DNA from 3 places in the Methylobacterium sp. A54F genome. Region 3 is predicted to be linked to each of the others. Evidence: predicted binding sites of a transcription regulator. Region 3 holds the regulator's gene; each other region holds the start of a gene.
The links. Region 3 encodes LexA, which represses DNA repair genes until DNA is damaged. Its sites were predicted from a motif close to TGTTCNNNNTGTGTTCNG; they were not measured.

Region 1 (7,065 bases), on a different contig from region 3:
TCACGTCGAGGATCACGAAATCCTCGCCGTAGGAATCGACCACCCCCTTCAGCTTGCCGATCATCGCGCCACCGTTTCACTCGTCCGGCGATGCCTATCGGTTCGTGCCGGCCCGCGCCATCGAGCCTTGAGCCGCGGTGACAAAACGTGACATCACGAGGCGCTTGCTCTCGGGGGGTTCAGAAAACGATGCATCACGCCGCGCTCCGTCTCTCGCTCGCCCTGTGCCTGCTGGCGGGCGGCGCCCGCGCGGCGGACACCCCGGGCGCGATCACCAGCGACCCGACGCAGGTGCGGGCAGGCGCCTACCGGCTGGATCCGGCCCACGGCAAGATCACATGGTCCCTCAGCCACCTCGGCTTCTCGACCTATTACGGGCAGATCACCGACGTGTCCGGCGAGGCGACCCTCGACCCCAAGGAGCCGGGCAAGAGCCGGCTCAGCGTGACGGTCGGGATCGACAGCGTGAGCGGGCTCAACCCGAAGCTCGACCAGCACCTCAAGACGCCGGACTTCTTCGACGCCGCGAAGTACCCGACGGCGACCTTCACGGCGACCTCGGTTGAGCCGACGAGCCCGACCACGGCCCGCGTCAACGGCGACCTGACCCTGCGCGGCGTTACCAAGCCCGTGGCCTTCGACGCGACCTTCAACCAGGCGGGCATCAGCCCGGTGGACAAGCGCTACACCGTGGGCTTCGACGGGCGGACCGTGCTGAAGCGCTCGGATTTCGGCATCAGCGCCTTCCTGCCCATCCTCGGCGACGAGGTCTCCCTGCGGCTCGAGGGCGAGTTCAAGGCCGTCGAGTGAGGTTTTCCGCGGCCGGCGGAGGCTGGGCCGCCCTCAGCCCCGCAGGGCGCATTCGAGCGTGCCGGCGCGCTGCACCTGCCGCGCGCGCAGGTAGCGCGCCCGGCCGAGCAACCGCTCTGCGACGGCGCTGCCCGGCTGGACGCCGATGAGCACGCGGGCGGTATCTTCCAGCGCCTCCGGCTCCGAGCCCCAATGGAGCTGGTCCTGCGCGGAGACCAGGATCTGCCACAGGGGCATCGGCTCGTCGGACATCGCGGCTGCGCTCCTCGGGTTCGCCGGCGCCACTCGGTCCGGCGCGACGGCTGAAGAATCGGGTATCGGAGGATCGGCGCAGCGGGAGCACGCCCATCCGTCGTGTCTCGGGTGAACCTTGACAGTTCGATGGCCGCCTCTATGCGGCACGCCGCCTGAGCGCGCGCTGAACGACAGGGCCCCCCGCAGGCTCACCGGCCTTCATCCGCCGTTAACCAACTTCACCGAGGCTCACCCCATGACGGCCGCCCGGCGGCCCGTCAGGAAACGGCCACGATGCCGGGTCAGGGTGACGCCGGATGTACGCGCACCGGGGCCCCGGCCTCGTGGCCGTGACGTTTCGGGAACGCGATGCGGCCGGGCGGGCTCAAGGGCCTTGCGCGGCGCTTCGATGAAGCGAGGCTCTTCGTGCTCAACACCCTTCTGGCCGTCTTCGCGGTGATCGCGGTCCTCATGGCCCGCGCCGTGTGCAAGCTCCTGCTGCTGCCGTTCCGGACCCTGCGCGGCCTGCGGCGGAACCGTCCCGCCGCCGCCTGAACCGCTGCGGCCGGCGGCCTTCCGCCGGCCGGGACCGGTCCCGCCCGCGCGGCCTCAGCCCTGGCGGGCGAGCGCGGCGGCGATGCGCGCCGCGCCGAGGCCGCCCGCCCCGGCCTGCAGGTTCGCGCTCCTGAGCGCGTGGGCACCCCGGTGGTTCACATGGGTGATGGCGATCGCGAGGGCGTCGGCCGCATCCGCGACCCGGAACTCGGCCTTCGGCAGCAGGAATTTCACCATCGCCTGGATTTGCGCCTTCTCGGCGTGACCCGAGCCCGCGACCGTCTTCTTGATCAGGTTCGGGGCGTACTCGAACACCGGCACGCCGGCGAGCGCCGGCACCAGCAGCGCGATGGCGCGGGCGTGGCCGAGCTTCAGCGTCGCCTGCCCGTCCTTGTTGACGAAGGTCTCCTCGACCGAGACCTCATCGGGCCGCATCGCCTCCACCACCCGCGTCAGGCCCTCGTGCAGCTCGCGCAGGCGCAGGGCCAGCGGCAGCGCCGCATCCGAGGTGACGACGCCGCACGCAACGTAGGCGAGCTTGGTGCCTTCGGCGTCGACGGCACCCCAGCCCGAGCGGCGCAGGCCCGGGTCGATGCCGAGAATTCGGACGGGGGCGCTCATCGCCGGTACCTTCACGGGTGCGCTGGATCGAATCGCCATGCGTCGGGTCTACGGTACGTATCGTGAACGAAGCCTTTCGCCAAACAGATTGCCGAGGCTGTACGTAAACCTAGAAGAAATTATGTTTACCTGAGATTGGAAATTGGCGAGTCCCCCGAGCTTCCTCGGAGGGGTTCATGACCGTCGAAGCCTTCATCGCCCGCTGGACGGACCGCATCGCCGGGGCCGAGCGCGCCAACTACCAGATGTTCCTCACCGAGCTCTGCGACGTCCTTGACGTACCCCGCCCGGAGCCGGCCGGGGAGCGCGCCCGCAACGACTACGTCTTCGAGCGCGCCGTGCGCCCGAGGCCGGCCGACGGCGGGCGCGCGCCGAAGCGGATCGACCTATACCGGCGCGCCTGCTTCATCCTGGAGGCCAAGCAGTCTCACCTGCCCGGTCGCCGCCACGCCGGGCAGACGGAGCTGGAGCTGCCCGGCGTCGCCCCCCTCGGCCGTCCGGGCGCGGCGCGCGGCTGGGACGCGATGATGCAGAACGCCCGCAAGCAGGCGGAGGGCTACGTCTTCCTGCTGGACCCCGACCATCCGGCGCCGCCCTTCCTGATCATCTGCGATGTCGGCCACTGCCTCGAGGTGTACGCGGACTTCACCGGCACCGGCCGCGCCTACACGCAGTTCCCGGATCGGCAGACGTTCCGCATCTTCCTGGAGGATCTGCGCCGGCCGGGGATCCGGCAGCGGCTCGCCCGGGTCTGGACGGATCCGCGCAGCCTCGACCCGGCCCGGGAATCGGCCCGCGTCACCCAGGGCATCGCCCGCCGCCTCGCCGCCGTGAGCCGGGTGCTGGAGGCGCGCCACCCGCCCGAGGCCGTGGCGCACTTCCTGATGCGCTGCATCTTCACGATGTTCGCCGAGGACGTCGATCTGCTGCCCCGCGGGGCCTTCACGGAGATCCTGACGCGGGGTCTCGAGAACCCCGAGGACTTCGCCCGCCAGCTCGCCGACCTCTGGGCCAGGATGGACGACCCGGACCGCGACGCCCGCTATTCACTGGTGCTGCGCACCCACCTGCGGCACTTCAACGGCAACCTGTTCCGGGGCGCGGGGGTCTTCCGCCTGGGCCGCGAGGAGATCGGCGAGCTGCTCGCGGCCGCGGGCCAGGACTGGCGGGAGGTCGACCCGGCGATCTTCGGGACGCTCCTCGAACAGGCGCTGGACCGCACCGAGCGGCGGCGCCTCGGTGCCCACTACACCCCGCGCGCCTACGTGCAGCGCCTCGTCGAGGTGACCGTGATGGAGCCCCTGCGCGGCGACTGGCAGGCGGCCCTGACCCGCGCCGAGGCCGCCAAGGAGGACGGCGACGAGGCCCGCGCGGTGGGCCATCTGCGCGCCTTCCATCGCCGGCTCTGCGCGAGCCGCGTGCTGGATCCCGCCTGCGGGACCGGCAACTTCCTGTACGTCGCCCTGGAGCTGATGAAGCGCCTCGAAGGCGAGGTCCTGGAGGCGCTGGCCGAGCTCGGCGAGCCCGAGAACATGGGGCTCGATCGCGAGACGGTCGACCCGCACCAGTTCCTCGGGCTGGAGCGCAACCCTCGCGCCGCGGCGATCGCCGAGCTGGTGGTCTGGATCGGCTACCTGCAGCAGCACTACCGGACGCGCTCGGGCCATCCGGCCGAGCCGATCCTGCGGGCCTTCCGCAACATCAACGGCGGCGCCCGAGCGGGCTTCGACGCGCTCCTGGCCTGGGACGAGGTCCCCGAGCCCGACGCCTACCCGAACCCGCGCCAGGCCCCCTGGCCCGAGGCCGCCTTCATCGTCGGCAACCCGCCCTTCGTCGGCGGCAAGGACATCCGTGCCCGCCTCGGCACCCCCTACGCGCAGGCCCTGCGGGCGGCCCACCCCCACATGAAGGAGAGCGCCGACCTCGTGATGTACTGGTGGGACCGCGCCGCGGAGCTGCTGGCCCGGCCGAGCGCGAGCCTGCGCCGCTTCGGCTTCGTCACCACGAACTCGATCGCGCAGGTCTTTCAGCGGCGCGTGGTCGAGCGCCACCTCGCCGGGCGTCCGCCCGTCTCGATCGTGTTCGCGGTGCCGGACCATCCCTGGACAAAGGCCACCCGGGACGCGGCCGCCGTGCGCATCGCCATGACGGCCGCGGCGGCCGGAACCGCGGACGGAACCCTCTCGGAGGTGGTGGCCGAGGCGGGGCTCGACACGGATGACCCGGCGATCGGCTTCGCGGTCCGGACGGGCCGCATCAATGCCGACCTGACGATCGGCCTCGACGCGACGCGGACCGTGGCGCTCGGGGCAAATTCCGGGTTGTGCTCGCCCGGCGTGAAGCTGCACGGCGCGGGCTTCATCGTCTCGCGGGCCGAGGCCGAGCACCTGGGTCTCGGCCGCCGCCCCGGACTCGAGCGCCACCTCCGTCCCTATCGCAACGGGCGCGATCTCACCGCCCGCTCGCGCGACGCCTACGCGATCGATCTGCTCGGCCTCGCCGCGCCGGAGGTGCGCCGGCTCTACCCCGAGGTCTACCAGCACCTGCTGGCGCGCGTGCGCCCCGGGCGCGAGGCCAACAACCGCGCGGCCTACCGCGAGTCCTGGTGGCTGTTCGGTGAGCCGCGCCGGGAGCTGCGGCCGGCGCTCGCGGGCCTGCCCCGCTACATCGCCACCGTCGAGACCGCCAAGCACCGGGTCTTCCAGTTCCTCGATGCCGCGATCCTGCCCGACAACATGCTCGTGGTAATCGCCGACGACGACGCGGCGACGCTGGCGCTCCTGTCCTCGCGCATCCATACGGCCTGGGCGCTTCAGCTCGGTGGCTGGCTCGGCTACGGCAACGATCCGCGCTACACGAAATCCCGCTGCTTCGACCCCTTCCCGTTTCCCAGTCCGACGCCGGTCCAGCTCCTGCGGCTGCGCGGGGCCGGCGCGGAGCTCGACGCCACCCGCCGGGCAGTGCTGGAGCGGAACCCGGACCTCACCCTCACGGGGCTCTACAACGTCCTGGAGCGGGTCCGCGCGGACGCCGCGGAGGCGCGGGACGCCGACGTGATCGCGCGGGGGCGCGTCCTCATCCTGCACGAACTGCACCGGGATATCGACCGCCTCACCGCGGAGGCCTACGGCTGGCCGCAGGGACTCGAGGCCGAGGCGATCGTCGCGCGCCTCGTCGCCCTCAATGCCGAGCGGGTCCGCGAGGAGGCGGCCGGCCTCGTGCGCTGGCTGCGGCCGGACTACCAGGCGCCGCGCTTCGTCCGCGAGGCCGCGGCGGCGGAGCTCGACCTCGGGCCGGCGGCCGGGCCGGCGGTCGTGGAGCGGCCGGCCTTCCCGCGGGACCGCGATGCGCAGCCGCTCGCCGTCGAGGCGCTGCTCGCGGGGGACGGCCGCCCGATGGCGCCGGACGAGATCGCCCGCGGCTTCCTTCGGGGCGGCCGGCGCATCGAGGCCCGCGTCGCGCAGATCCTCGCCACCCTCGCCCTCTACGGCCGCATCAGCGACCTCGGCGACGGGCGCTACGCCGCCCGCCGGGCGGCGTGAGCCTCAGGCTTCGAGCTTCGCGATCAGCGCCTCGGAGAGGGCGAAGTTGACGTAGACGTTCTGGACGTCGTCCTGATCCTCGATCACCTCGACGAGGCGGATCAGCTTCTCGCCGGTCTCGTCGTCCACGTCGACCGTGTTCTGGGCCTTCCAGATCAGTGCCGTGCGGCTCGGCTCGCCGAAGCGGGCCTCGAGCGCCTTGCTGACCTCGCCGTAGGCTTCCTGCGCGCAGGTGACCTCGTGGCCGTCCTCGCCGGAGCGGACGTCGTCGGCGCCCGCCTCGATCGCGGCCTCGAGCATCGTATCGGCGTCGGCCACGGCGGCCGGATAGGCGACGACGCCGACCCGGTCGAACATGAAGGCGACCGCGCCGGTCTCGGCGAGGCTGCCGCCGGACTTGGTGAAGGCCGAGCGCACGTCCGAGGCGGTGCGGTTGCGGTTGTCCGTCTGCGCCTCGACGATCAGGGCCGCGCCGCCGGGGCCGTAGCCCTCGTAGCGGATCTCCTCGTAGTTATCGCCCTCGCCGCCGGCCGCCTTCTTGATGGCGCGCTCGATGTTGTCCTTGGGCATGTTCTCGGCGCGGGCGGCGAGCACCGCGGCGCGCAGGCGCGGGTTCATCGCGGGGTCCGGCGTGCCGAGCTTCGCCGCGACCGTGATCTCGCGGGCGAGCTTGCCGAAGAGCTTCGAGCGGACCGCGTCCACGCGGCCCTTGCGGTGCATGATGTTCTTGAACTGGGAATGGCCGGCCATGGCGTGACCTGTCTCGCGTCTCTCGCGACGGAGGCCGGCGCGCCCTGCTCGGGGCCGTCCTCGACGTCGTGGCGTTGGGAAGGGGCGGTTATAGGCCTGCCCTCAGCCCCGAGGCAACGGAGGCGCTCCCCGCGGGGCGACCGGGCCCCGTCGCCCCGCCCGCCGCCGGATCAGGCGGCCCGCGCTCTCTCGCCCGTCCGGTTGCCCGTGAAGGGCCGGAGCAGCACGCGCCGCCCCTTTAGGTCGTGCACGCTAACCTGCCAAGCCGCCCAGTCGCTCCGGTCCTCCAGGCGCTCCATCACCCGGCGGGCCACCTCGTCGGCCTTGCCGGGCAGGCGGCCGGGTGCGCGGATGTCCGCGCCGATCGCGTCGAAGACGCATTCGAGGCCGTTGATGCAGTGGAACCGATAGCGCGCCATGGGTATCGAACCTCCGGTCCGGCGAGGGTTATGGTAACCTTTCGTTCACTCTATGTTCTAGTCGTCGGGGAGGCGCAGGCAAGATGGCGATGCGGTCGCAGGCGCAGCGCGCTGTGGACGGGGCGGCGGGCGAG
Region 2 (7,065 bases), on a different contig from region 3:
TCGAGGGCCGCGCGCACCATCGCAGGAAACGGGAATGAGGCCTGTGGAGACCGGGTGCAGAATGGCCAGTGATCCGGCCCTAGAGACGCGGCAGAGACGCGCCTGATGCAGGACGTCAGAGCTAAGCTACTGATATACCGGGGACTTCGGCGACCGCCAGGATCACGCGGTCTACGCGAGAATCCTTGGTGGAGCTGAGGGGATTCGAACCCTCTTGCGCAATATCCAGTCAGATCAACGACTTATCCTCAGACGGACACAATTCAGTGTACCGTCGTGGTGTACCAGTGAGCGTGTTGAGCGTCGATATGCGGCAAACGAGCGGCGGAGCCGCTGACGCTTACTCCTCATAGTCCGCGATACGCGTGCTCACGGACTGAAAGTGCAGACTGGCATGGGGTCCTGCCCCGGCTAATCCACTCAATTTGCTCCGGCGGAAGCCTCCCGATTAGGGCAACCGGTACCGATGCAACCCGTTGCACAGTTGACCTAAATCGCGGCCCTGTACGACCGGCCAATTTTATCCGTCATATGTGGCTGAACGGCTGGAACCGGCACTCTATGGGATGCAACTGGACCTTATCTTGGTCGGACGCAATCGCCTCGGCATCTCAAACATGACTTCGGCGAGCGAGAAACGGCCGCTCGGGAGCATTGACTTGGCATAATATCGGCTCAGCTGTAACGCCATACGAGTGCTCAAGGGATCTCGATGCTGAGCAGACACAACTTGATCTAACCAATGTCTGGCAGTCGGATCGCATTTGAAGGATGCACTCCAGCTTCTTGCGAGCCGATCGATGGATAGCTTCGGCTCTTTTCGCCTTGCTGCGCTGCAGACCCTCCGCACAATTCTGTCCCGGTTTCTGCTACTCGCTCGTACTATCGCGGACCCGCCGTCCGAACGGATGCGATATCCGAGGTAGTCGATTCCTCGGGCAAGCCACTTAACTCCTGCTGTCTTCAGCTCCAGAGCACCAACAGCCGAAGCTTTAAAGGCTTCGGTCAGGACGTCACATGCTGAGGCGACATCGTCCTGGGCAGACCCGAGTACGAGAATGTTGTCCGCATAGGTGACAAGCAGGACCGACGCCGGAAGACGCCCGTCTGATACCTCATTCAGCACCAATGCGATCAACAACTCGGCGGCATACGGAGATGCTGCCGAGCCTTGGGGCAAGCCCTGCTGGAACTTCTTGGAGAGCGAGTTGGTGGGTTGCTTCGAGTTATATGGAAGCGTCCTATGATGGAGCTTCATTTCAGTGGAGACTATAGACGTCTCCACGACCCTTTCCGGTATGCCCGGAAGGAGCTTGGGGAGCTTCTTCTCATCGAACGAGCCGAAGCAGCTTTTGATGTCGAGTTCTGCCGCGCATCGGAAGCCTCTCGACGTAATTTCGCGTCCGATGTCTCCTATGGCGGCATTGACGCCACCACGAAGCATATATTGCCTTGGATGTAGCCGAGATGTGAGGCAATCCAGAACGCGTTTGACCATGGCCTGTCGGACTTTGTGTCCAAAGCCGAATGCGCACACATAGCGAATGCCGCCGCTGGGTTTCTTGAGCTCTTCGCAGGAAACGTACTCGAATGAAGGCTGCCAGAGATCGAGCTGGTCAGCGATGGCAATCACCGCAACCGCAGAAACACGGTTGTCAAATCCATGATGGCCACGCGCATCTTTTCGCCGCCTACGATCAAGCTTTTGGTTCTCTCGGTCGACCGCATAAATGCGACTGCTGCGGCTTCCGAGATAGACGCTGCAGAGATAGTAGGCCTTGTTCCATTCTTTCTCTAGGATATGCTTCGTGATCCGTTTGACCAATCTTTGCTCAGCGCCTCGGGCACGTCTGATGACTGCCTTTGCTTGGCGCTCAGCGTTAGCAACTGCATCAGCCGGCGTGTAGCCGGGCTGGACCACATTGGTAGGCATATCTTTTTTCCCACTCTGCTAGACGACTGGCAGCGGGGAGTGGGACACCCAAACTGCCAGTCGTCCGCTTTCTCGGCGGCCAAACCGACAAAGCACAGCCTTCAGACTGTGCTGACACCATAAGCGAGATCCAGATTTTGTCAAATACTCGTATGGTTAACTCTAGGTATTGCCGTGAGTCGGAGTCGATATGACCATCAGGCGGTACAGAATGTATGCATCTCAGATGTGATACAAAATGTGTTTACTGCCGTTGGAGCGATTTGGCTCAGAGCACACCTTGTCGATCCACCTCGAGGAGAGTTGATGCCGAGCGAGGCGCCCTGGGGCACGCTGGAACCGCCGGTCGAGGCTTGTCAGCCGAAGGCGAAGTCGCCGCCTGAAACCATCAGTGGACGATCGTCCTCATTGACCCCGTCCAGTAACGGCGGCCTCCGGGTCGAACAGGCGCGGAAGATGAAAGATCTGGAGTGTGAGAACGCTCGGTTGCGGCGGCTTGTGGCTGACCTGTACCTGGAAAAGCAGGCGCTGGCGGACGTCGCATCGGGAGACTTGTAGTCCCCGAGCGACGCAGGCAGCCGGTCGACGGCACCCGGGAGAGGCAAGGCCTATCGGAACGCTACGCCTGCCGGATCATTGTCCAGCGCCGCGGCACGCAGCGCCATGTGCCCTGCGTGTTGGCCGACGAGGATGCGCTGGCCCAGACCATCATCACCGTAGCGTCCGAGTACGGGCGCTACGGCTACCGACGTGTCACCGCCTGCTGCAGGCAGACAGCTGGCAGGTAGGCAAGGATCAGGTTCAGCGCATCTGGCGTCGCGAGGGGCTCAAGGTCCCCAGGAGCACCGACCGCGCAGCCACCTCTGGCTGAACGACGGTTCCCGCGTGCGACTACGGCCGCTCCACTGCAATTACGTCCGGAGCTTCGACTTCGTGCAGGCCGAGGCGCACGATGGGCGAAGCGTTCGCATCCTGACGCTCACCGACAAGCACACCCGCGCCTGTCAGCTTCCGAGATCTGGCCTTTCGGCTGCACATGGCAGCGGACATTCAGTAGCCTCTCACTCGGCTCGGTCCAAAATACCGGTCAAATCGACTGCATCTTGCGGATCATCTAGGGCAACAATCCTGGGCTCATGTATCGCCCATGAAGCGGAACCACTACGCAAACATTGGGAATTAAAGTGTTAAACTGGATCGCATGTCGATCCGCAGCTAGACCCCAGGCAGGGAAGTCAGCCGAGCGGCTTGGACACTGCGCATCTGCGAACGCAGCGTGGGGATGCAGAGGGCAGACCGCGCGCAACGGTTTTGGTGCAACGGGTTGCACGAACGGCAGAGATTGGCCGAAAGGCGGCTGGTCCGGTTCAAGGCTTAGGGCGCGGGCGAGCGGACATTCTGCGCGGCTCAGGTGAATGCCTCAGAGTGACCCATTCCAGGCATCGGGAATGTCAGCTTTTGGGCGGCCAGCGCGGGGCTATGAACCCTCGGAGGGGTTGACTGGGGGTGTTGAGCTCCACCGCGGTTTTTCGCCCTTTTGGCGCATTCCGAGGGGTTTGCTTGAGTGTCCTTTTTAGACCGTTGCGCTTTGGCCTAGCGAGCACGCCGCTGCCAACCCCCACTTGTTCTTGTTTCGTTCACGGTGTAAAACAGCGGGATCACGTGGGATGCGGGGTTAGCGCTCTGCACGGTCCAACTCACCCCGAAAGGAGCTCGGGACAGGGGGCGGCGATCGTATCGTCTGGGTTGTCAGCGTCCTTGCACCAAGCCAGTCTCGGCCGCAGCGAACGACACCTGAGGTCGTTGCATTAGCCGTTGGGAGGGTAGGTGACAAACACCATTATCCGCGTCGCGATCCACGACCTGACCAAAACCCAGGGGGCCTTCGTCGTTAAGCACGGAAAAAGCGATCTGAAAATTACTCAGACGATGCAACGCGTGATCGACGACCTCACCGCTCTCTACGCCAAGCGGACCTCGAAATCTTACGGGAAATTCGCGGTCGATGAAGATCGATTTCCGACCGAGAAGCACCTCAGCGCCTACCTCAAGGTCCAGCCCAGTGACTTCACGACGCTGACGCACAAGATGATGGAAACGCTGAAAGCTCAGGCGGGCTACAAGGGCGCTGCCACGGGCGGCCACGTCTTCTTCGCTCACTTTGAGCGCGAAGAACGGCAGTACCTCCTCATCGCGATCGTCAACGAGAAACTCGGCGCGTCGATGACGAGCGACCTCGATGTCCAGGATGTCCGCCATCTCGACATGGACGGTTTTCGGTTCGCGGGCCGCATCAACATGACCGGCTGGGCCAACGGCGAGGAGCGCTACATCGGCTTCTTGAAGGGCAAGCGCGAGGTCTCCGAGTACTTCAAGGAATTCCTCGGCTGTGACACCACGGTCCAGAACCGCCGCGACACGGCCGAGCTCGTCCAGGCGCTGATGGCATTCGCCATCGATGAAGGCATGGACACCCCGAGCAAGGACGATTTCCTCGCCCGCGCGAAAACCATCTGCGAGCGTTCGGCCAAAGCTCAGGAGGAACTCAGCTTCGAGGCGCTGGCCAACGAACTGAGCCCGCAGGATCCCGAGAGGCTGATGACCGTTCTGGCCGATCCCGATCTGCGCCTCAACGACGGCTTCGTGCCTGATCGCCGCGCCCTCGGACCACTGATCAAATTCAAGGGCAAGACCCCGACCTGGAGCATCGAGTTCAATCGCGACGCGATCACCCGCGGAAACGTGCGGTTCAACGCTGAGGACAATACCCTCACGTTGACCGGCCTGCCCGAGGATCTCACAGCGCAGCTGCGCGCTGAGTTCAGCCAAGATGGCTAGGATCACATTCGACCAGCTGACCCTGCTGTATCGTCATATCGCCTTCGATCAGAACGGCGATCAGGGAAGGCTGTCGATTGCGACCCCAGAAGTCCTGGAGGTCATCCAACTCATCGAAGATAACCAGGATGTCGCTGTTGACGCAGACATCGTCGTGCTCGACGACGACGTGCTTCAAGTCGGTCACATCGTATCAGTCCGCGTCGGCCCACCCCGGACTGCGCTCGGCACCCTCGTTCGCGACTTCGATGGGTTGCTCGATACCCCGGAAGCGCGGGTCAAAGAACCGCGCGCCTACTTCGTCGTCGACGGCGGTATCACACCGGACATCGATCCCTGTCCCGAGCGCTTAGCGACCTATCGCAAGGTCCTCGAGTTCACGAAGCTCGTTGGCGAAGCAGCGGCCTATATCGATCAATTCAAAAGGGAATTGATCTTCGTCAAGGATGGCAAGTTCAGCGTTCCGCTGGCGTATAAGGCCGCCGACTTGGACCGTGTGAGTGTCTCCGACGCCGACGCCATTCTCAGCGCGTGCGCCGACGAGATTCACCGAGACCAGAAGCTCGCGATCCTCGCCGAAGCCGTCATCGGGATCTGCGCGTCTCAGCCGGTCGCAGTCCGGTTTCGCCACCTCATCGCAAACCTCGGTTCGGTGAACGAGGAAGTGCGAAACGGCTATCAGCTGTTCGCGTCCAGCTTCTCGTACTCAAAGATCCGCAACGAAATCGAAGCCGCACGCATCGATTATCTCAACAAGATCCACAAAACGATTATCGATATCCAGACGCAGTTGCTCGGTATCCCGGTCGCGACGGTCATCGTCGCCTCGCAGCTGAAAGTCATATCCGCCTGCGGCGTCGAGTTCTGGACCAACTTCGCCGTCGTCGTGGGCGCATGGATCTTCGTCGCGCTCTTGGCGATCGCCATCGGAAACCAATGGGCGACGCTGGCGTCCATATCCGACGATATCGCGCGCCAAAAAACCAAATTTGAGCGGGACTTTGCGGCGCTCAGCGATCAGTTCGATACGATTTTCGTTACCCTCGCCGGTCGGATAAAATGGCAGCGAAGGTTTCTGGGGTTTGTTGGCGTGCTCGCAGTCTTCGGGGCAGCGGTGGCCACATTCGTTGCGTATCAAGTGACCAAAGTTCCGTACATGAGCTGTTGGTCGGGTGAGGTCTCGGCGTCGGCACCAACACCGATCCCGCCGGCTGTGACGCCTGTCGCACCGGCTCCGACGCCTCCGTCGCCTGTCTCGCCAGCCAACACACCGACGAACGCGTCGCCGCCTAAGCAAAGCCCGCCACCCGATCCGGCTCCGCCAACGCCCGCCAAGCCTAAAATGGCTCCCACGCCGCGGGTCCACCCACAGCCGTAAGTGGTTTGCGCTGTCAGAAGCACCAGGGGAGGAGAGGACACTCCGTGTCCCCGCAGTTCGGCTGATCGCTCGGTAGAACTGATCGCATAGGAGCGGCCCGCTCCAGGGACCGACACGGCGACGGTCAGCCGAAACTGAATGTTCGCTACTGGGCGGTCAGCTGGTGTCCGTTCATGGCGCATCTGAGACTTGCCATCCGGCTGAAGGCGACGTCCGCTTCGGCGATGGTTGGCAAATGGCCGAGATGGGCGCGAAGCCGATCATCCGCCTTTCCTGCGGCGAGTTGCTATCGCACTTTGAGGAGGAGCCGGCCTGACCGGGAGTTCAGCGTCCCCTGCCCGCTTGTACGACGGCTCGCTTGCGCACGGCATCGCGTGCAACGCGTTCCAGGGAGGCAGCTCGGATGCAGGCGGCCACGCGATGCCACGGAACGGCGGGAGTCATTCTTACTGGTTGGCGTGACTGCCGGTACTGTTCAGCATGCCCGGTCCGGTTAGACGCCCCTATGGCTCCGCAAAAGACCGGATCGCTCGGGGCTCTCCCGCCACAAGATGCTGCAAGCGGTCTGGTAGGCGAAGAATACCAGCCGATGGTACGGCAGGTGGTCGTGGATCTACCATGTCGACAGGGCGACGCAGAATGCAGACCGCGCGCAACGGTTTTGATGCAACGGGTTGCACGGACGGCAGAGATTGGCCGAAAGCGGAATGGCTGCTTCGGAGCAGGTGTGCCGGAAAAGCGGACGGCCTCCTCCTGACCCAACTCGGACGCATAGGCAGCTGTCTGCGCTACCGGAAAGCAGACAGTTTCCACTTTGGGCGCCGACCTTGCTCAGGCGGCCCGACGACCAAGCGGCTTGCCACGACGGGATACGCCGAGCCCCTTGCGGGCATCGCATTTCAATCCGTGACTGTGC
Region 3 (7,065 bases):
CGCCGCGCTCGCGGGCGCCATCGTCTGGAACGTCGCGACCTGGATCCTCGGCATCCCGTCGAGCTCGTCGCACGCGCTGATCGGAGGCCTCGTGGGCGGGGGCGTGGCGAAGGCCGGCTTCTCCGCGGTGGTGTGGGGCGGCCTCCTCAAGACCGTCGCGGCGATCGTGCTCTCTCCCCTCCTCGGCTTCGTGCTGGCGCTGCTCCTCGTGCTGATCGTGTCCTGGGCCTGCGTGCGCGCGACGCCGTTCGCCGTGGACAGGCGCTTCCGCATCCTGCAATTCGCCTCGGCCTCCCTCTACTCGCTGGGCCACGGCGGCAACGACGCCCAGAAGACCATGGGGATCATCGCGGTGCTGCTCTACGCGCAGGGGCACCTCGGTGAGAGCTTCCACGTCCCCCTCTGGGTCGTGCTCTCCTGCCAGTCGGCGATGGCGCTCGGCACTCTGTTCGGGGGCTGGCGCATCGTGCACACGATGGGCTCGCGCATCACCCGGCTCAACCCGATGCAGGGCTTCTGCGCCGAGACCGGGGGCGCGCTGACCCTGTTCCTCGCGACCTGGCTCGGCGTGCCCGTCTCCACGACCCACACCATCACGGGCGCGATCATCGGCGTGGGTGCGGCGCGGCGCGCCTCCGCGGTGCGCTGGGGCGTCGCCGGGGATATCGTGACGGCCTGGGTGCTGACCCTGCCGGCGGCCGCCCTCATCGCGGCCGGAACCTACCTCGTCACCGGTCTCTTCGGCTGAGGGTGCGATCCTCTCAGGGCCGAGCCTTGCCGGCGACCTCCCGGACGAAGGCGAGGCAGCGGCTGCGATCGGCCGGATCCGTCACGCGCCCGAAGGCCTCGAGGAGTTCCGCGGTCTGCGCCACGAGGCCGAGATCGGTCGCGCTCTCCTCACGGTCGCCGGCGCCCGCGAGGGGGTCCCCCGTCAGCAAGGCGTCCTCGCTCGTGCCGAGCGCCGCCGCGATCCGCCTCACCATCGTGCGCCCGGACGTCGCCTCCGGCGCCGCCTCGAACCCGGACAGGTTCATGCGGTCGTCGCGCTCGCTCCGCTCGCCACCCATCATGGTACCACGCCCCCACTCTTCGAATTTTGGCCGAACGCTCTAGCTTTCAGTCCAATGATGCACAATCATCCGGTGCACAATGCAGACGTCTACCGAGGTGCGGCGGACCCGCGCAGCGACGGAACGAGACCTGTGCCAGCGCGGGACCGACGCGGGCATCCGGCCGGCGTCCGCGGCCAGACAGCAGAACTCGTGCCGACCGGTTCGAGCCGCTCTTGCGGAACACTTGCGGAACGTTTAGCCTGTTCGCTGTTTGTTTCTGCGACCGCGCGCCGCGTGGGCGCCCACCTTGAGACAGGTCGAACCGATGCTGACGCGTAAGCAGTTGGATCTCCTCCGCTTCATCCAGCAGCGCATGCGCGAGAGCGGCGTGCCTCCCTCCTTCGATGAGATGAAGGATGCGCTGGACCTCAAGTCGAAGTCGGGCATTCACCGCCTGATCACCGCCCTGGAGGAGCGCGGCTTCCTGCGTCGCCTGCCGAATCGGGCCCGCGCGATCGAGGTGATTCGCATGCCCGAGACGCTCGGCAGCGCCGCCGGCGCGGCGAGCGAGGTGCGGCGCTTCACCCCGAGCGTCGTCGAGGGCGGACGGGCGAAGGCTGCGCCGCCGCGGCCGACCACGACGCAGATCGTCGATGAGGCGGGCCGGGCCGTGACGATCCCCGTGATGGGACGCATCGCGGCCGGTACGCCGATCTCCGCGATCCAGAACCAGAGCCATGCCATCACCCTGTCGCCGGACTTCGTGGCGGGCGGTGAGCATTATGCGCTCGAGGTTCGCGGCGATTCGATGGTCGAGGCCGGCATCCTGGACGGGGACCTCGTGGTCATCCGCAAGCAGGAGACCGCCAACACCGGCGACATCATCGTGGCGCTCATCGACGACGAGGAGGCGACCCTGAAGCGCCTGCGTCGCCGCGGTTCCTCGATCGCGCTGGAGGCGGCGAACCCCGCCTACGAGACGCGGGTGTTCGGGCCGGACCGCGTTCGGATCCAGGGTCGCCTCGTCAGCCTCGTCCGGCGCTACTGAAGCGATTCGGCTGAGGGCGGGTCGGGCTCGTCCTCGCCCGGCGGCCGCACGGTGGCGGGCGGTCCCTGGGCGGGTTCGGGCCGCGCCGCGGGACTTGGCCGTCGCCAGGGCGGCGTGCGGACCGGATCGCGGGCGTTCGTGACGCGCGGGCCCTCGCCCGTGAAGCGGATCGCCACGGCGCCGTGCCGGGCGAGGTAAGCCCGGTCGATCACGAGCGGTGCCGCGCAGGCCGCCGGTGCCGCTCGGGCGCTGACGAGGATCGCGGCCCGGGCGCAATCCTCCGCGAAGGCACGGCCATCTCGCACCAGGGCGACCGCGCCGCCCCCCGCCATCGTCGCGGTGCACCCGAGGCGATCGCAGCGCCCGCCCGCGGCAAGCTCCGAGGCCTGCCGCCCGTCCCCGTCGGCGCGCAGCCATTGTTCGACCACGAAGGACGGCGCCCGCCCGACCAGCATCAGCCGGCCTGCGCCGTCGCGCAGCGCGAGGCCCCCGCCCTCGCGATCGACGTAGAGGTCGTGCCGCTCCGGGACCGCCGCGAGTGCGAGGCCGAGGGCCGCCGGGGCGAGGCTCAGCCAGCGCAGGCGCGAGGCCGGCAGCGTCGCGAGGAGCAGGGCGAGGCCGAGGAGCGCGAGGGCGCCCGTGCCGAAGGCCGGCACCACGACGGTGGCGTGGCCGAACCCGGCGATCCACTCGGAGGTCGTGAGCATGCCCCGCACCGCGAGGCCCATCAGCCACCAGACCGGCTGGTCCAGGGCGAAGGGGTAGGCCAGGATGCCGAGCACCGCGGCGGGCATCACCGCGAGGGAGACCAGGGGCAGGGTCAGGGCGTTCCCGAGGATCCCGAACGGCTGCACGGTCTGGAAGTGATAGGTCGCGAACGGCGCGGTGGCGCATTGCGCGACGAGGGTCGTGGCGAGCGTTCCGATGACGGCGGTCCCGGCGAGCGCGATCAGGCGCCCCAGGCGCCCGGCCCCCTCCCGCCGCAGGAACCCGGCGCCGAGGAGCGGCGCGCAGGCGATGAGCCCGGCGACCGCGCCGAACGACATCTGGAAGCTCGGGCCGAGCAGCGCCTCCGGCTCGCGGGCGAGCGCCACCAGCGCCGCGAGGGCGAGGTTGCGCATGCTGAGGGCGGGCCGGTCCACCAGGATCGCGCCGAGCATGATCAGGGTCATGAGGAGCGCCCGCTCGGCCGCCACGTCCCAGCCCGAGAACACGCAGTAGGCGGTCACGCCCGTCATCGCGAAGCCCGCGGCGATCTTCTTGATCGGCCAGGTGAGGGCGAGGAACGGGACGAGGGCGAGGATCGCCCGGATCAGCCAGAACACCACGCCGGCGGCGAGCACCATGTGGAGCCCCGAGATCGAGATGACGTGGTAAATCCCGGCCGCCCGCAGCACCGCGCTGGTCTCCGGGCTGATCAGGCCGCGCTTGCCCGTGACGAGGGCCGCCGCGACCGCGCCGGCCTGCCCCCCGTTGGCGTCGGTGATCCGCCGCGTCAGGGCGTTGCGCGCCGCATCGACCGCCGCGGCGATCCGCAGGCCGAGGTCGGGGGGCTCGGGCGGCGCGCGGACCTCGATCCGCCCCACGAGCGAGCCCACCGCGCCGATGCCGCGGAAGTAGGCGTCGCGGGCGAAATCGTAGCCGCCCGGCCGCGCGGCCTCGGGCGGCGGCAGGAGGCGCGCGGTGGCGGCGATGAAATCGCCCGGCCGCAGCGCCTCCGCCCGCTTGTAGGAGACGCGCACCCGCGCCGGCCGCTGCCCCGCGGCGAGGCCGCCGAAGCCCGACACCCGCACGACCACCCGGGCCCCCTCGTCGCGCTCGTCGAGGGCCTCGATGAAGCCGGTGAGCGGGCCGATGGTGGTGCGGGCGAGGACCGGCGCCTCGACCCGGAGGATCCGCCACTCGGCCGCCGCGAAGCCCAGGAAGGCGGCGACCGCGGCGAGCGCCAGCGCCCGCGCGACGGGGCGCCCGCCGAGCCAGGGCATCGGCGCCAGGCAGGCACCGCCGGCGATGAGCGGCGCGGCGAGCGCCGGACTGCCGTCCGCCGCGGTGAAGCGCACGAGGATGCCGAGGCCGAAGGCGACGGCGAGCCACGGGAAGAGCCGCCGCTGCTCCGCCTCCACGGCGAGGCCGGCGCCGAAGAACGCCCGGATGGCGGGCAACGGGGCGAGGCGGCGCCACGCGACGCCCGACCGCGCCGCCGCGATGCTCCCGGCCCCGCTCCCCCCTCCGCCCATGCGTGCCGCCCGATGGTGCCGCCGGAAACCCTCGCCCGGACGCGCCGCGAATCGCCGGCACGTTCCGGCCCGAACGGCGTTTCCTCAAGTGCTCGGGCTCATGCTACACGCCCGCGACCGGACGGGTCGATCCGACCCGCGGCCCCGCTCCACGCCAACATTCAGTCTCCCCGATGCCGCCAGACGTCGTCACGCGCTTTGCGCCCTCGCCCACCGGCTACCTCCACATCGGAGGCGCGCGCACGGCCCTGTTCAACTGGCTGTTCGCCCGCCGGCACGGCGGCCGCATGCTGCTGCGCATCGAGGACACGGACCGCGAACGCTCCACGCAAGGGGCGATCGACGCGATCCTCGACGGCCTGCGCTGGCTCGGCCTCGATTGGGACGGGGACGTGGTCTACCAGTTCGCACGGGCCGACCGGCACCGCGCGGTGGCCGAGAGCCTGATCGCCAGCGGCAACGCCTACCGCTGCTACGCGACGCCCGAGGAGCTGACCGCCATGCGCGAGCAGGCGCGGGCGGAGGGACGCCCGCTGCGCTACGACGGGCGCTGGCGCGACCGCGACCCGGCGGAGGCGCCGGCGGGCGTGAAGCCGGTGATCCGCCTGCGGGCGCCGACCGAGGGCGAGACCGTGATCGAGGACGCGGTGCAGGGCCGCGTGACCTGGGCGAACCGGGACCTCGACGACCTCGTGCTGCTGCGCTCGGACGGCAATCCGACCTACATGCTCGCCGTGGTGGTGGACGACCACGACATGGGCGTGACCCAGGTCATCCGCGGGGACGACCACCTGACGAACGCCGCCCGCCAGAGCCAGATCTACCGGGCGCTCGGCTGGGACGTGCCGGCCATGGCCCACATCCCGCTCATTCACGGCGCGGACGGCGCCAAACTGTCGAAGCGTCACGGCGCCCTCGGCGTCGACGCCTACCGCGACCTCGGCTACCTGCCGGCTGCCCTGCGCAACTACCTGGTGCGCCTCGGCTGGAGCCACGGCGACCAGGAGGTGTTCTCGACGCAGGAGATGATCGCGGCGTTCGGCCTCGGGGCCATCGGCCGCTCGCCGGCCCGGTTCGACTTCGCCAAGCTCGAGAACCTCAACGGCCTCTACATCCGCGGCGCGGCCGATGCCGATCTCGTCGACGCGATCGAGGCGATGCTGCCCGGCATCGGCGCGGAGCGCGGCCTCTCGGCGCCCCTCGCGCCGGAGCTGCGCGCGAAGCTCGTCGCCGCGATGCCGGGCCTGAAGGAGCGCGCCAAGACCCTCGTGGAGCTCCTCGACAGCGCCTACTACCTCTACGCCCCCTCCCCGCTCGCCCTCGACGAGAAGGCCCGGGCGCTGCTCACCCCGGAGGCGCGGGCGCGCCTCGCCGAGGTGCTGCCGCGCCTTGAGGCGCTGCCGGACTGGACCGCCGCGGCGACGGAGGCCGCCGTGCGGGCCTTCGCCGAGACCGCGGGCGCCAAGCTCGGGCAGGTGGCGCAGCCCCTGCGCGCCGCGCTCACCGGCCGCACCACCTCGCCGCCGCTCTTCGACGTCATGGCCGTGCTCGGCCGCGAGACGAGTCTGGAGCGGCTGCGCGCGCAGGCGGGCTCGCCCGCCCCCTGAGGGCCCTGGACGGGCTCGCGGCGACGCGTCGCGGCAGTGCCGCGGCCCAGCTGTTTCGCGGGCACGGGGACGGCCCGGAATTCGCTTGGCGTTCCCGGGTGGATGTCACCCGCCCCGTTGCTGGCGGTGGGACGATCCGCTAACCCGATGGTCCTGTGAGCACCTGCAGCATAGCTGCGGTTCAAGCTCAGGCCCCGGGTCGGCGCATCGGCCCAGCCCCGGAGCCGAGGCCGCCCCGTTGCCAGGAAAGGGTCCACGTTCCATGAGCGCAGCCAGCACCATCACCGTGGACGACACGCAGGTCGAGCTTCCGGTCAAGTCCGGCACGATCGGCCCCGACGTCATCGATATCGGCAAGCTCTACGCGAAGACCGGCAAGTTCACCTTCGATCCGGGCTTCACCTCGACGGCCTCCTGCGAGTCGAAGATCACCTACATCGACGGCGACGAGGGCGTGCTGCTCTACCGCGGCTACCCGATCGAGCAGCTCGCCGAGCAGGGCGACTTCCTCGAGACCTGCTACCTGATGCTGTTCGGCGAGCTGCCGACCCCGGCCCAGAAGGCCGACTTCGACTACCGGGTCACGCGCCACACCATGGTGCACGACCAGATGAACCGCTTCTTCCAGGGCTTCCGCCGCGACGCACATCCGATGGCGGTGATGGTGGCCTGCGTCGGCGCGCTCTCGGCCTTCTATCACGACTCGACGGACATTTCCGACGAGAAGCAGCGCATGATCGCGTCGATGCGCATGATCGCGAAGATGCCGACGCTCGCGGCGATGGCCTACAAATACTCGATCGGCCAGCCGTTCGTGTATCCTAAGAACGAGCTCGACTACACCTCGAACTTCCTGCGGATGTGCTTCGCGGTGCCGTGCGAGGAGTACCAGATCAATCCGATCTTTGCCCGCGCGCTCGACCGGATCTTCATCCTGCACGCCGACCACGAGCAGAACGCCTCGACCTCGACGGTGCGGCTCGCCGGCTCCTCCGGCGCCAACCCGTTCGCCTGCATCGCGGCCGGCATCGCCTGCCTGTGGGGGCCGGCGCACGGCGGCGCCAACGAGGCGGCGCTGAAGATGCTCATGGAGATCGGCACGCCCGACCGCGTGAAGCAGT

Region 1: ruvC (crossover junction endodeoxyribonuclease RuvC) is a predicted target of LexA. The motif match lies at 2,272-2,289, and genes of this name have one in related genera.
Region 2: ACLBXP_RS18150 (nucleoid-associated protein) is a predicted target of LexA. The motif match lies at 3,557-3,574, and genes of this name have one in related genera.

What each region holds. Positions count from the first base shown of each region.
Region 1 is NZ_JBKFBF010000001.1:462,327-469,391, forward strand. Features, by position in the region: gene ruvA (Holliday junction branch migration protein RuvA) at 1-64, opposite strand, end outside; gene ACLBXP_RS02280 (YceI family protein) at 190-810, shown strand; gene ACLBXP_RS02285 (hypothetical protein) at 844-1,062, opposite strand; gene ACLBXP_RS02290 (hypothetical protein) at 1,471-1,599, shown strand; gene ruvC (crossover junction endodeoxyribonuclease RuvC) at 1,654-2,220, opposite strand; gene ACLBXP_RS02300 (class I SAM-dependent DNA methyltransferase) at 2,397-5,762, shown strand; gene ACLBXP_RS02305 (YebC/PmpR family DNA-binding transcriptional regulator) at 5,766-6,512, opposite strand; gene ACLBXP_RS02310 (DUF6894 family protein) at 6,683-6,931, opposite strand; gene ACLBXP_RS02315 (DEAD/DEAH box helicase family protein) at 7,015-7,065, shown strand, end outside.
Region 2 is NZ_JBKFBF010000011.1:57,285-64,349, reverse strand. Features, by position in the region: gene ACLBXP_RS18160 (reverse transcriptase domain-containing protein) at 560-1,933, opposite strand; partial or broken gene ACLBXP_RS18155 (IS3 family transposase) at 2,360-2,938, shown strand; gene ACLBXP_RS18150 (nucleoid-associated protein) at 3,761-4,771, shown strand; gene ACLBXP_RS18145 (hypothetical protein) at 4,764-6,149, shown strand.
Region 3 is NZ_JBKFBF010000009.1:103,827-110,891, reverse strand. Features, by position in the region: gene ACLBXP_RS16100 (anion permease) at 1-748, shown strand, start outside; gene ACLBXP_RS16095 (hypothetical protein) at 762-1,070, opposite strand; gene lexA (transcriptional repressor LexA) at 1,378-2,100, shown strand; gene ACLBXP_RS16085 (ComEC/Rec2 family competence protein) at 2,094-4,337, opposite strand; gene gltX (glutamate--tRNA ligase) at 4,511-5,944, shown strand; gene gltA (citrate synthase) at 6,207-7,065, shown strand, end outside.